3 regions of the Janthinobacterium sp. SUN128 genome follow, and region 2 is predicted to be linked to each of the others. Evidence: predicted binding sites of a transcription regulator. Region 2 holds the regulator's gene; each other region holds the start of a gene.

Region 1 (4,165 bases), 520 kb from region 2:
GCTGCATCTCGGCCAGCGCCGTCTGCCCCATTTCCAGCGGCATCACCCAGCGCCGCGCACCCAGGCGCGCCAGCAGTTGCAGGCTGGGGCCATTGAACAGGTTCAAATGGGGACCGGCGACGAAGGAGGTACCCTTTTCCATGCAGTGCACGGCGCCCATGTCGTTGGCCTCGACGCCGTAGCGGCCATTGCCCGTGATGCGGCGCAGGGTCGCCAGTTCGGCGCCCGCCTCGATCAGCGCCTGCGTCGACAGCACCACTTCCTTGCCGGCGGCGGCCAGCATGTCGGCGATATCGAGCCAGTCGGCCAGGCGCACCTCATGCCGGCGCGAGCAGACGGTTTCGCCCAGGTACACGATATCGACGGCGGTGCCGGCGATCTGCTGGTAAAACTCGAAGACGGTGGCGCGCGGCCAGTAGTACAGCAAGGGGCCCAGTGAAAGCTTCAGCATGTTCATCCTCTATTTCCAAGATCTGTGGTAAGCACCTAATGTGTGCTGCTGGCCTTCGGCCAGCTTGTCCATGGCCGCCATCCAGCCCGGCTTGACGGCGTAGCGCGCATTGCCTTCGCGGCAGGCGTCGATCGCCTCGCGCCACACGCGCGTCACCTGCGCCACGTAGGCGGGGCTGCGCTGGCGTCCTTCGATCTTCACGGCCCGCACGCCCATAGCGATCAGTTGCGGCAGCAGCGCCAGGGTATTCAGGCTGGCCGGCTCCTCGATGGCGTAATACTCTTCATCATTGACTTCGAAACGGCCCTTGCACAGGGTGGGATAGCTGGCGTTTTCGCCGGGCGCATAGCGGTCGATCAGCACGCCGTTCAGGCGCGATTCGAGGCCGTTCGGCGTTTCCAGCCAACGCACGGATTTCGCCGGCGAGCACACGCCATGGGTATTCGGCGCCTCGCCCGTCGCATACGACGACAGCGCGCAACGCCCTTCGACCATCACGCACAGGGAGCCGAAGCCGAAGACCTCGATCTCGACTTCCGTCTTGGCGATCAGTTGCTCCACCTGCGCCATCGACAGCACGCGCGGCAGCACGGCGCGGGCGATGCCGAAGTGCTCATGGTAAAAATTGATGGCCTCGTAGTTGGTGGCCGAGCCCTGCACGGACAGGTGCAGGCGCAGCTGCGGGTGATGCTCACTTGCGTAGGCCATCAGGCCCGGATCGGCCACGATCATGGCGTCGATGCCGGCCTGCGCGGCGCGATCGATGGCGCTGCGCCACACGGCCCAGTTGTGCGGCTGCGGATAGGTATTCAGCGCCAGCAGCACCTTGCGCCCATATTGGTGGGCGTAGCGCACGCCCTCGGCGATGGCCTTCTCGTCGAAATTGAGGCCGGCGAAATTGCGCGCATTGGTGGCGTCGCGAAAGCCCAGGTAAACGGTGTCGGCGCCATTGTCGACGGCTGCTTTCAAGGCGGGCAGGCTGCCGGCGGGGCAGACCAGTTCCAGCGGTCCGGCCACTCGGGTGGCGGTGGTTGATTCAAGCATCATGATATTCACAGTCCTGTATCGGCTCAGGGTGCAGACTATAGCCCCGCCCATGCTGGCCAGTCCTTGACGCAGGTGAAGGAATGCATGCATGGCTGGCGCGCGTTCAACTTGCTTGACCTGGCTGTAAAATGCCCCACTTTTCTCCCTCTTCGATTGCCCGCCATGCCCCGCAAACCGCTGCTGATCTTCCTGCTCACCCTGTTCCTCACCGTGCTGCAAGTGCAGTGGGCCGCGCCCGCCGACGGCTATGTCGAAGAAAAGCTCTCCATCCTGTCGCCCGAGATACTGGGCGCGTATCCGGGCGTGCTGCTGCTGTTCCTGCAAGCCGTCTTCGCGCGCCGCGCCATGCCGCCGATGCGCCAGGCCGCCATCTGCACGGGACTGCTGGCCGTCTACTGGCTGCTGGCGAACTACGTCACCTTCGATATCCGCGTCGCCAGCTGGAGCACCTTCTCGCCGCTGGAAATCTGGGCGCACGTGCTGCCCGCCTCCGCCATCAGCATCGCCGTCTGCGCCGCCGCGTACTTTGGCCTGAGCTGCTTCATCCTGCGCCGGGGCCGCGCGAAAAAGTAAACGGGGGCGCTTTTTTCACCTGCATCAAGGATTCGTCACGCAACTGCACGCGCCCTTTGACGCCACTATATTTAGTGATTAACCTCCATAAAAACACCGCATGTTGTGTTTATTGGAGGTTTCATGACGACAAATGCAGTTTCCCCCACACGCGGCCAGGTCGATGTCGCCGCGTCCATCAATGAATACCTGGAGCGGCGCGACTGGCGTGTCAACGCCAACGCCAACCAGGGCTACTCGCTGGGCGGCCTGATACTCAACGTGTCGGGCAAGGTCATCGCCAACTACTGGCTGGACCAGGTCTATCCGCCGGAAGTGGGCGCGGCGCACCGCGAAGCGGCGCTGCACATCCACGACCTCGACATGCTGGCCGGCTATTGCGCCGGCTGGTCGCTGCGCACCCTGCTGCACGAAGGCTTGAATGGCGTGCCGGGCAAGATCGAATCAGGTCCGCCCAAGCACATGTCGAGCGCCATCGGCCAGATCGTCAATTTTCTCGGCACCCTGCAAAACGAGTGGGCCGGCGCGCAGGCGTTCAGCTCCTTCGACACCTACATGGCACCCTACATCCGCAAGGACAGCCTGCGCTACGAAGACGTGCGCCAGTACATGCAGGAGCTGATCTTCAACCTCAACGTGCCATCGCGCTGGGGCACGCAGACGCCGTTCACCAACCTCACCTTCGACTGGGCCTGCCCGGACGACTTGCGCGAGCAGATTCCCGTCATCGCCGGCCAGGAGATGGATTTCAGCTATGGCGAGCTGCAGGTGGAGATGGACATGATCAACCGCGCCTACATCGAGATCATGATGGCGGGCGATGCCAAGGGCAGAGTCTTCACCTTCCCCATCCCCACCTATAACATCACCGAGGATTTCGACTGGCATAGCGAAAACGCCGAACGCCTGTTCGAGATGACGGCCCGCTACGGCCTGCCCTACTTCCAGAACTTCATCAATTCGGAACTCAAGCCGAACATGATCCGCTCCATGTGCTGCCGCTTGCAGCTGGACTTGCGCGAACTGCTGAAACGGGGCAACGGCCTGTTCGGTTCCGCCGAGCAGACGGGTTCCCTGGGCGTGGTGACGATCAACTGCGCGCGCCTGGGCCACCGATGGCGCGGCGACGAGCCAGCCCTGATGGCGGACCTGGACCGCCTGCTGGAACTGGGCAAGACCAGCCTGGAAATCAAGCGCCGCACCATCGAGGAACTGATGCAGCAAGGCCTGTTCCCGTACACGAAGCGCTACCTTGGCACACTGCGCAACCACTTCTCCACCCTGGGCGTGAACGGCATCAACGAAATGATCCGCAATTTCAGCGGCGACGCCCATGACATCACGAGTCCCGAGGGCCATGCGCTGGCCGTGCGCCTGCTCGACCACGTGCGCGCCCGCATGGTGCAATTCCAGGAAGAGACGGGCCATATGTACAACCTGGAAGCGACGCCGGCCGAAGGCACGACCTACCGCTTCGCCCGCGAAGACCGCAAGCGCTTCCCCGCCATCCTGCAGGCGGGCACGGTCGACAACCCGTACTACACGAATTCGTCGCAGCTGCCCGTCGGCCATACGGACGACCCGTTCGAGGCGCTGGAATTGCAGGACGCGCTGCAGCGCAAGTACACGGGCGGCACGGTGCTGCACCTGTACATGACGGAAGCGCTGTCGGACGCGAATGCCTGCCGCGAGCTGGTGAAACGCGCCCTGAGCCGCTTCTCGCTGCCCTACATCACGGTCACGCCCACGTTTTCCATCTGCCCGCGCCACGGCTACCTGGCCGGCAAACATGAATTCTGTCCCACCTGCGACGCGGAACTGATCGCGCGCAAGCAGTCCGATCTCGCTCACCCACTCAAGGAAACGCCATGAACGCACGTCCCGACTTCACTCCCGCCATCACCCTGCTCGACACCGAACGCCAGCGCTGCGAAATCTGGACCCGCGTGATGGGCTATCACCGCCCCGTCGCCTCGTTCAACATCGGCAAGCAGGGCGAATTCCACGAGCGCCAGTACTTTACGGAAGCGAGCGCCCGGGTTGGCCAGCCCGCCTGCCATGGCGGCTGATTTGAAAGTGGGCGGCCTGACGCCC
Region 2 (4,165 bases):
CGTCGACGTGGCCGAGCAACTGGCCATCGACCGCGTGAAACAGCTGTTCGGCGCCGAATGCGCGAACGTGCAGCCGAATTCCGGCTCGCAGGCGAACCAGGGCGTGTTCTTCGCCATGCTGAAACCAGGCGACCTGATCATGGGTATGTCGCTGGCCGAAGGCGGCCACCTGACCCACGGCATGCCGCTGAACATGTCCGGCAAATGGTTTGACGTCGTCTCCTACGGCTTGACGGCGGAAGAAGACATCGACTACGAGGCAATGGAGCGCCTGGCTCGCGAACGCAAACCGAAACTGATCATCGCTGGCGCGTCCGCGTTCTCGAAAAAGATCGACTTCGAACGCTTCAGCAAGATCGCCAAGGAAGTTGGCGCGTATTTCATGGTCGACATGGCCCACTACGCCGGCCTGATCGCCGCCGGCCTGTACCCGAACCCGGTGCCGTTCGCCGACTTCGTCACCTCGACTACGCACAAATCCCTGCGCGGCCCGCGCGGCGGCATCATCCTGATGAAGGCCGAACACGAAAAAGCCATCAACTCGGCCATCTTCCCTGGCATCCAGGGCGGCCCGCTGATGCACGTGATCGCCGGCAAGGCCGTCGCCTTCAAGGAAGCGCTGAGCCCTGAATTCGTCGAATACCAGAAGCAAGTGATCAAGAACGCCGACGTGCTGGCGAAAACCCTGATCAAGCGCGGCCTGCGCATCGTGTCCGGCGGCACCGAATCGCACGTCATGCTGGTCGACCTGCGCGCCAAGAACCTGACGGGCAAGGAAGCCGAAGCCATCCTCGGTTCCGCGCACATCACCTGCAACAAGAACGGCATCCCGAACGACCCGCAAAAGCCATTCGTCACCTCGGGCATCCGCCTGGGCAGCCCGGCGATGACGACGCGCGGTTTCAAGGAAGCGCAAGCGGAAGAAGTGGGCAACCTGATCGCCGACGTGCTGGACAATCCGCATGACGCCGCCACCATCGAGCGCGTGAAAGCGGCCGTGAAAGTGCTGGCCGACGCGCACCCGGTGTACGCAGCTTAAGAGCCTGTTCCGGTGAAGGAATACATCTACAGCAGACAGCCCCTCGGAAGCGGGTACTGCGTTGCTCGTCGTAGCATGGCTAGCCATGCGTCCTCCTCGCGCCTTGTCCGCGCGACCGATGAGCAATCTGCTGCAGACGCTCCTTACCGGAATAGTCGCTAATTATTTGTCCAGAATGTGTCATACGGAGTAAGATTCTGTATGACACATTCCAGTCGTGCCCAAGGGCGCCCGGAGTGATTCGGGCGCCCTTTGTACAAGGGCGGCGATTTCCCGTAATTATTACTATAAAGTTGTAGCCAGCCCATGAAATGTCCATTTTGCCAGCACGGCGACACCCAGGTTCTCGATACGCGCGTATCGGAGGAAGGGGATGCCATTCGGCGCCGCCGCCGCTGCGGCAAATGCGACAAGCGTTTTACCACGTACGAGCGCATTGAACTTATCATGCCGGCCGTCGTCAAAAAGAATGGCAGCCGGACGGAGTTCGCTGCGGATAAGTTGCGCGGCAGTTTGATGCTGGCCTTGCGCAAGCGTCCCGTCGCGGCCGCCTCCGTGGATACGGCCATCGTGTCCATCCAGGAAAAACTCTTGACCAGCGGCTTGCGCGAAGTCGATTCCGGCTATATCGGCGAACTCGTCATGCAAGAATTGAAGCGCCTGGACAAGATCGCCTACATCCGCTTCGCCTCCGTCTACAAGAACTTCGAAGACCTGGCCGAGTTCCAGGATGCGATTGCCGAAGTGGGACAGGCACGCAAGCCCTGACGTTCACTTCGCCGACAACGGGGCTGCTCATGCGCCCCGTTTTCACCACACAAGCGTTCGCCTGGCAAGCGGCCTGATCAATTCAACGCTGTTCTTCTCACCTTATCGCCGTCCTGTTTGCGCTAGCGCAGATCCGGTTTTTTGCGCGCGCCTATCTTGTAGCTGGGCCGCCTGTTCTTGCGACTCTTTCTGCGGAAGGGAGTAGCGCATGCGCAATGGCGGTCGCACTATGTTTCCTGCGGGTGGCAGCAGCCTCGTCGAGGTGCTCGTGTCGCTGCTGCTGTTGGCGCTGGGCCTGCTCGGTGCCAGTATCCTGCAACTGAACTCCCTGCGCGCGCGCCATGAGTCGGCGTTGTTGTCGGCGGGCGTGCAACTGGCCGCCGGCATGGCCGAGCGCATGCGCGCAAACAGCGTGCTCATGAATGGACCCGATGCGGGCAATCCCTACCTGAACGTGGCGTACGCGGCGGCGGACGGCGCCGACGCTGGCGGCGGTGCGCCGGACTGCTTCGGTGCCGCCGCCTGCGGTGCGGCTGAACTGGCGCAATTCGATATCGCCGAATGGAAGCAAGGGCTGCATGCGGCCTTGCCAGGCGCGCGTCTGCACATTTGCCGCGACCTCGCCGCGTGGGACGCCGCCGCCCAGGGTTTGCATTGGGCTTGCAGCGGCGGCAAGGGGGCGCCCATCGTCATCAAGCTGGGCTGGCGCGCCCGCCTGCCCGATGGCTCGTCCGCAGAGAATGCGGCAGGCGAGTCGCTGCCCAGGCTGGCATTCCAGCTGGGCGGAGGCGGCGCATGAACCGCCGGCATCGTGGCATGAGCCTGGTGGAATTGCTGGTGGCCCTGTCGCTCGGTTCGCTGTTGATGTTGGCGGCCAGTAGCGTGTTGCTGGCGGCCAGCGGCAGCTATGGCGACCAGTCCTCCAGCGCGCGGCTGGATGACAACGGCCGCTATGCGCTCGATACCATCGCCCGCGCCGTGCGCCAGACGGCGTACGTGAACTGGGATAGCAGCGCCGCGCCCGTCGCCCATGCCGATGACGACAGCGCCAATGTGGCCGGGCTCGACGCGCGCAGCCTGGGCAAGAACAGCGAAGGCATCAGCGGCGCGCTGCCCGGCGCCTTGCATGGCAGCGATGTGCTGGCCTTACGCTATTACGGCGCCGGCAAGGAAGAGGGCGGCGACGGTTCCGTGCTCAATTGCGCCGGTTTTGGCGTGGGCGCCGCGCAAACGGAGGCGCAGCGGGGCTGGAGCATTTTCTATGTAGCGCAGGGCGCCGATGGTGAGGGCGAGCTGCGCTGCAAATACCGTGGCGCGAACGGCTGGGGCGCGGACGCCATCATCCGCCGCGTCGACGGCTTCCAGGTGCTGTATGGCCTCGACACGGATACGCCTGCCGACGGCGTGGCGAACCGCTATGTCAACGCCAGCGCGCTCGACGCCTACGATGCGGCGCTGGTGCTGGTTGGCGCGGACGCGGCCGCGCGCCAGCGCGATTTTCACCGGCGCACGCACTGGAAGCGCGTGGCCAGCGTGCGCGTGGCCTTACTGTTGCATGGCGAGGCGGGCCAGGCGGACAAGATGGCGGAACTGGGACCGGCGCAGTTCGATCTGTTCGGCAAGGCGTATGCCGAGGCGCACGGCGCCGGCGACACAGGCGTGCGCATCGCGCGCGCGTCCTTGCCCGCCGCGACGCGCTCTCGGCTGCGGCAACTGGTGCAGACGAGCATCATGCTGCGCAACGGGCCGGCCTAGGCGGGCGGCGCGATGGCTGGCGCGGGCGTCCGCTGTTGCTTATCTTGTCGTGCACTTCGTGAGCGCTGCGGCGGCGCCACCCTCGTGTATGTGCTGTGCCTGCTGGTGATCATCTTGTTGCTGGGCATATCGGCGGCGCAGATGGCCTTGCAGGGCGAAAAGGCGGCACGGGGCGAGCGCGACAGGCAGATCGCGTTTCAGGCGGCGGAGGAGGCATTGGTGGATGCGCAGAACGATATCGAAGGCTTGCCCGGCGCACCGGGGCGCAGCAGCCTCTTCGCACCATGCAGTGCGGCAGGGTTTGCGGACGGCTGCGGCGAAGGGGGAGCACTGGGCCTGTGCCTGCCGGCAGCCCCGGGTGCGCCGGCACTCTGGCTGAGCACGGACCTCGATGGTGACGCAGGGGGCAGCCGCACCGTGCCGTACGGCCAGTTTACGGGCGCCGTCATGCAGACAGGGCAGGGTTTCCTGCCGTCGCGCCGGCCCCGCTACCTTATCGAACTGCTGCCGTTTCACCCGCCCGGCGCGCAGGCCACTGCAGTGGCCAGTGGTCTGGCCACGGAAAGCTATGTGTACCGCATCACGGCCATCGGTTTTGGCGCG
Region 3 (4,165 bases), 3.8 Mb from region 2:
GAACCTGCATACGATTCATAGCGGCCGCGCTCTTCGGCCAGTTCCGTCGACGCCAGGTAGGCGTAGTAGCAGACGGCTTCCATCGAGGTGTCGGCAAACGACACGGCGGCGTCCGAGGCGAACGGGATGCGCATCATGTGCAGGCAGTCCTGGAAGCCCATCACGCCCATGCCGACCGGACGGTGGCGCATGTTCGAATTGCGCGCCTTGTCGACGGCGTAGTAATTGATGTCGATGACGTTGTCGAGCATGCGCATGGCGGTACGCACGGTCTTGGCCAGCTTGACGTGATCGAGCTTGCCTTCCTTCATGTGCGCCGGCATGTTCACGGAACCGAGGTTGCAGACGGCGATTTCATCGCTGCTGGTGTTCAGGGTGATTTCCGTGCACAGGTTCGAGCTGTGGACGACGCCGACGTGCGACTGCGGGCTGCGGATGTTGCAAGGGTCCTTGAACGTGATCCATGGGTGGCCCGTTTCAAACAGCATCGACAGCATCTTGCGCCACAGGTCCAGCGCGGCGATCTTCTTGAATACGCGGATTTCGCCGGCGGCGGCCTTGGCTTCATAGCCCAGGTAAGCCTGTTCAAAAGCCTTGCCGACCTTGTCGTGCAAGTCTGGCGTGTCCGACGGCGAGAACAGGGTCCATTCGCCTTTTTCCATGACGCGCTTCATGAACATGTCGGGAATCCAGTTCGCCGTGTTCATGTCGTGCGTGCGGCGGCGGTCGTCGCCCGTGTTCTTGCGCAGGTCGAGGAATTCCTCGATATCCATGTGCCAGGTTTCCAGGTAGGCGCAGACGGCGCCCTTGCGCTTGCCGCCCTGGTTGACTGCCACGGCCGTGTCATTCACCACCTTCAGGAACGGCACCACGCCTTGCGACTTGCCGTTGGTGCCCTTGATGTGGGCGCCCAAGGCGCGCACTGGCGTCCAGTCGTTGCCCAGGCCGCCGGCAAACTTGGCCAGCAGCGCGTTGTCCTTGATGGCGTCGTAGATGCCTTCCAGGTCATCCGAGACGGTGCTCAGGTAGCACGACGACAGCTGCGAGCGCAGGGTGCCCGAGTTGAACAGGGTCGGCGTCGAGCTCATGAAGTCGAACGAGGACAGCAGGCTGTAGAACTCGATGGCGCGCGCTTCGCGGTCCGCCTCGTTCAGCGCCAGGCCCATGGCCACGCGCATGTAGAACGCCTGCGGCATTTCGATGCGCACGTCCTGGATATGCAGGAAGTAGCGGTCATACAGGGTTTGCAGGCCGATGTAGCCGAATTGCAAGTCGCGGTCGGCCACGATGGCTTTCGCCAGGCGTTCCAGGTCGAAGCTGGCAAGTACCGGGTTCAGCAGCTCGGCGGCGATGCCCTTGGCGATGTATTGCGGGAAATACGTCAGGTATTCTGCGGCAGCGGCCGCTTGCGGCACTTCCTTGCCGAACACTTCCTTGCGCACCGTGTGCAGCAGGATGCGGGCCGTGACCTGGCTGTAGGCCGGGTCTTTTTCCATCAGCGCGCGCGCCGCCAGGATGGCCGACTTGTGCAGCTCTTCGACGGGCACGCCGTCGTACAGGTTTTTCACTGTTTCAGCCAGGATGGCGTCGGCATCGACGTGCTTTTCCAGGCCGGCGCAGGCGGCGTTGATCAGGTCGCGCACTTCCTGCATGTCCAGCAGGCGGCGCACGCCGTTGTCGGTGACGTTCAGCTGGGGCGCGGTGACTTGCGCGGAGGCGCCTTGCGCTTCCTTCTGCAGGCGGCGCTCTTCCATGTGCTTGGCGCGGTACAGCACGTAGGCACGCGCCACGTCGTGTTCGCCCGAACGCATCAGCGACAGTTCCACCTGGTCTTGCACGTCTTCGATATGGAAGGTGCCGCCGCCCGGATGGCGGCGCACCAGCGCGGCGACGACGCCGTCGGTCAGTTGTTCCACCAGTTCGCGGATGCGTGCCGAGGCTGCGCCCTGGCCGCCGTTAACGGCCAAAAACGCCTTGGTCATGGCGATGGCGATCTTCGAAGGCTCAAATGCCACCACCGCGCCGTTGCGGCGGATGATGCGATAGTCGCCCAATGCCGCGCCCGTGCTCGCCACACTGTTGGCCGCGCCTGGCGCTGGCGATACTGGCGTTGGATGGATGGAAATATCTTGTGGTGATTGCATTGAAGCTCCCGTTGTCAGCTAAAGTCAGCCTGCAGTTTTGCTGCCGCGTGTGTTGTTGAATAGAACGCCCGATGGTCAGGGTTTCTTCAGGTATTTGTTGCTAAATAGTAAATTCATAGTGCATAAAACAGCTCAGTATCCATCTCGCCACACCGCACTGCCCGGCTGGCGCGAAACACGATCAAGGGTGATAAACCGCCAGTTCCAGTGCTTTATCAGCAATCCGGATAGCTTTGACAATAATTCTGAAAACGTCTGTGATGGCACTAGATATAGTCTTTACATCCAACTTCTGCACTAATTGTAGTACCCATCGAAGGGTGATGCAATAGTTTTCCGGCATCCGCCAGCGTAATTTTTTGTCTTTTCTTATACGATTTCGGTTGACTTTTCAGGGCATGGATGGAAAGCCCAATCCCCGCGAAGTAAGCGCTAACGCAGGCTGCCCGCGCAAGGTTTCCAGCCAGCATACTTGGTAAAAATGCCAGTCAAAAAACGGTCCCGGATCCGTCTTCCTTCCCGGCGCGATATGCTCGTGGCCGCGCACCTGGGACAGCCCGTAGCGCGCCGCCAGCGCCACCGTCAGCGCCGCCAGGACATGGTATTGCCGCCGCTGGAAGGGCACATCGTCCGCGCCTTCCATTTCGATACCGATGGAATAGCCATTGCACTGCGGACGTCCCTCGAAGGTGGACGCGCCGGCATGCCAGGCACGTTTATCAGCAGAAACATATTGCAGCAACGCACCATCGCGCCGCACAAAAAAGTGCGCCGAGACTTGCAAGCCACGCAGGTCGGCGAAAGAAGGATCGGCATTATAATCTACCCGGCCCGTAAACAAGTCCGACACATGCGGTCCGCCAAAGTGGCCGCCCGGCAAGCTGATGTTATGGATCACCAGCAAATCGACTTGCGCGCCGTCCGGTCGCGCATCGTAGTATTGGGAGTCATAGCGCAGCGCGCCATCGCACCAGCCGTCTTCATCTATCGTCCATGCGCTCATCAAATAGGGCTTCCTGTATCGTCAATTTCTGCATGCGGTAACGCAACTGGCGCACGCTCAGGCCCAGTTGGCGCGCCGCCCGCGCGCGGTGGTAGCGCGCCTGCACCAGCGCCAGCATGATCATGTCGCGCTCGGCCTGGCGCAAATACATGTCCAGCGGCAAGACGGGGGTCACGCCATACGCCGCCATGCCGGGCAGGCACAGTTGCCGTTCCGGCAAGGCCGGCGGCGCCCGCGACGGCATGCTGCCCGCCGCCGGCGGCAAGGCCAGCCCCTCGAGCGCGATCACGCCGCCGTCGGCAAAGGCCAGCGCCCGCTCCAGCACGTTTTCCAGTTCGCGCACATTGCCGGGAAACGCATACGCGGCCAGGGCCGCCAGCACGGGCGGCGCCAGGCTCACGGCCCGGCGCGGCGACAGGCGCGCGAGGATCACCTCACATAATACCTGCAGATCGCCGCGCCGTTCGCGCAGCGGCGGCAGTGCCAGCTCGATCACATTCAGGCGGTAAAACAGGTCCTGGCGAAACGTGCCGGCCGCCACGCCGCGCCCCAGGCCATGCTGGCTGGCGCACAGGATGCGCACGTCGACTGCCTCGTCAGTACTGCCGCCCAGCTTGCGCACGCGGCGCTCCTGCAGCACGCGCAACAGTTTCACCTGCATGGCCAGCGGCAGGTCGTCGACTTCGTCGAGCAGCAGGCTGCCACCGTGGGCTGCCTGGAACAAGCCCTGGCGTTCGTGCAGCGCGCCCGTATAGGCGCCCGGGCGGCAGCCGAAGAATTCCGCTTCCATCAGCGCTTCGGGAATGGCGCCACAGTTGACGGCGATAAACGGGAAACTGGCGCGCGCGCCCTGCGCGTGGATGGCGCGCGCCGCCAGTTCCTTGCCCGTGCCCGATTCGCCGCGGATGGCCACCGGCGCGCCACAGCGGGCGATGCGGCCGATCTGCGCGCGCAGCGCCTGCATGGGCAGCGAGTTGCCGCTCAGTTGCGGCGCCGGCGGCATGCCGGCGGCGGTGAC

What was found. The regulator NrdR, encoded in region 2, represses ribonucleotide reductase genes. The targets are predictions, from matches to a motif close to CACNANATNTNGTG.
Region 1: the regulator NrdR is predicted to act here: its motif matches at 2,135-2,148, upstream of O3297_RS02870 (ribonucleoside triphosphate reductase).
Region 3: the regulator NrdR is predicted to act here: its motif matches at 2,409-2,422, upstream of O3297_RS17620 (ribonucleoside-diphosphate reductase subunit alpha).

Annotation. Positions count from the first base shown of each region.
Region 1 covers NZ_JAPWHY010000001.1:599,605-603,769, reverse strand. The annotation lists gene O3297_RS02885 (U32 family peptidase) at 1-451, opposite strand, end outside; gene O3297_RS02880 (peptidase U32 family protein) at 461-1,495, opposite strand; gene O3297_RS02875 (hypothetical protein) at 1,661-2,071, shown strand; gene O3297_RS02870 (ribonucleoside triphosphate reductase) at 2,195-3,943, shown strand; gene nrdD (anaerobic ribonucleoside-triphosphate reductase) at 3,940-4,140, shown strand; gene O3297_RS02860 (anaerobic ribonucleoside-triphosphate reductase activating protein) at 4,130-4,165, shown strand, end outside.
Region 2 covers NZ_JAPWHY010000001.1:79,332-83,496, forward strand. The annotation lists gene glyA (serine hydroxymethyltransferase) at 1-1,039, shown strand, start outside; gene nrdR (transcriptional regulator NrdR) at 1,346-1,807, shown strand; gene pilV (type IV pilus modification protein PilV) at 2,037-2,606, shown strand; gene O3297_RS00410 (PilW family protein) at 2,603-3,562, shown strand; gene O3297_RS00415 (PilX N-terminal domain-containing pilus assembly protein) at 3,647-4,165, shown strand, end outside.
Region 3 covers NZ_JAPWHY010000001.1:3,891,359-3,895,523, forward strand. The annotation lists gene O3297_RS17620 (ribonucleoside-diphosphate reductase subunit alpha) at 1-2,144, opposite strand, end outside; gene ampD (1,6-anhydro-N-acetylmuramyl-L-alanine amidase AmpD) at 2,536-3,147, opposite strand; gene O3297_RS17630 (sigma 54-interacting transcriptional regulator) at 3,125-4,165, opposite strand, start outside.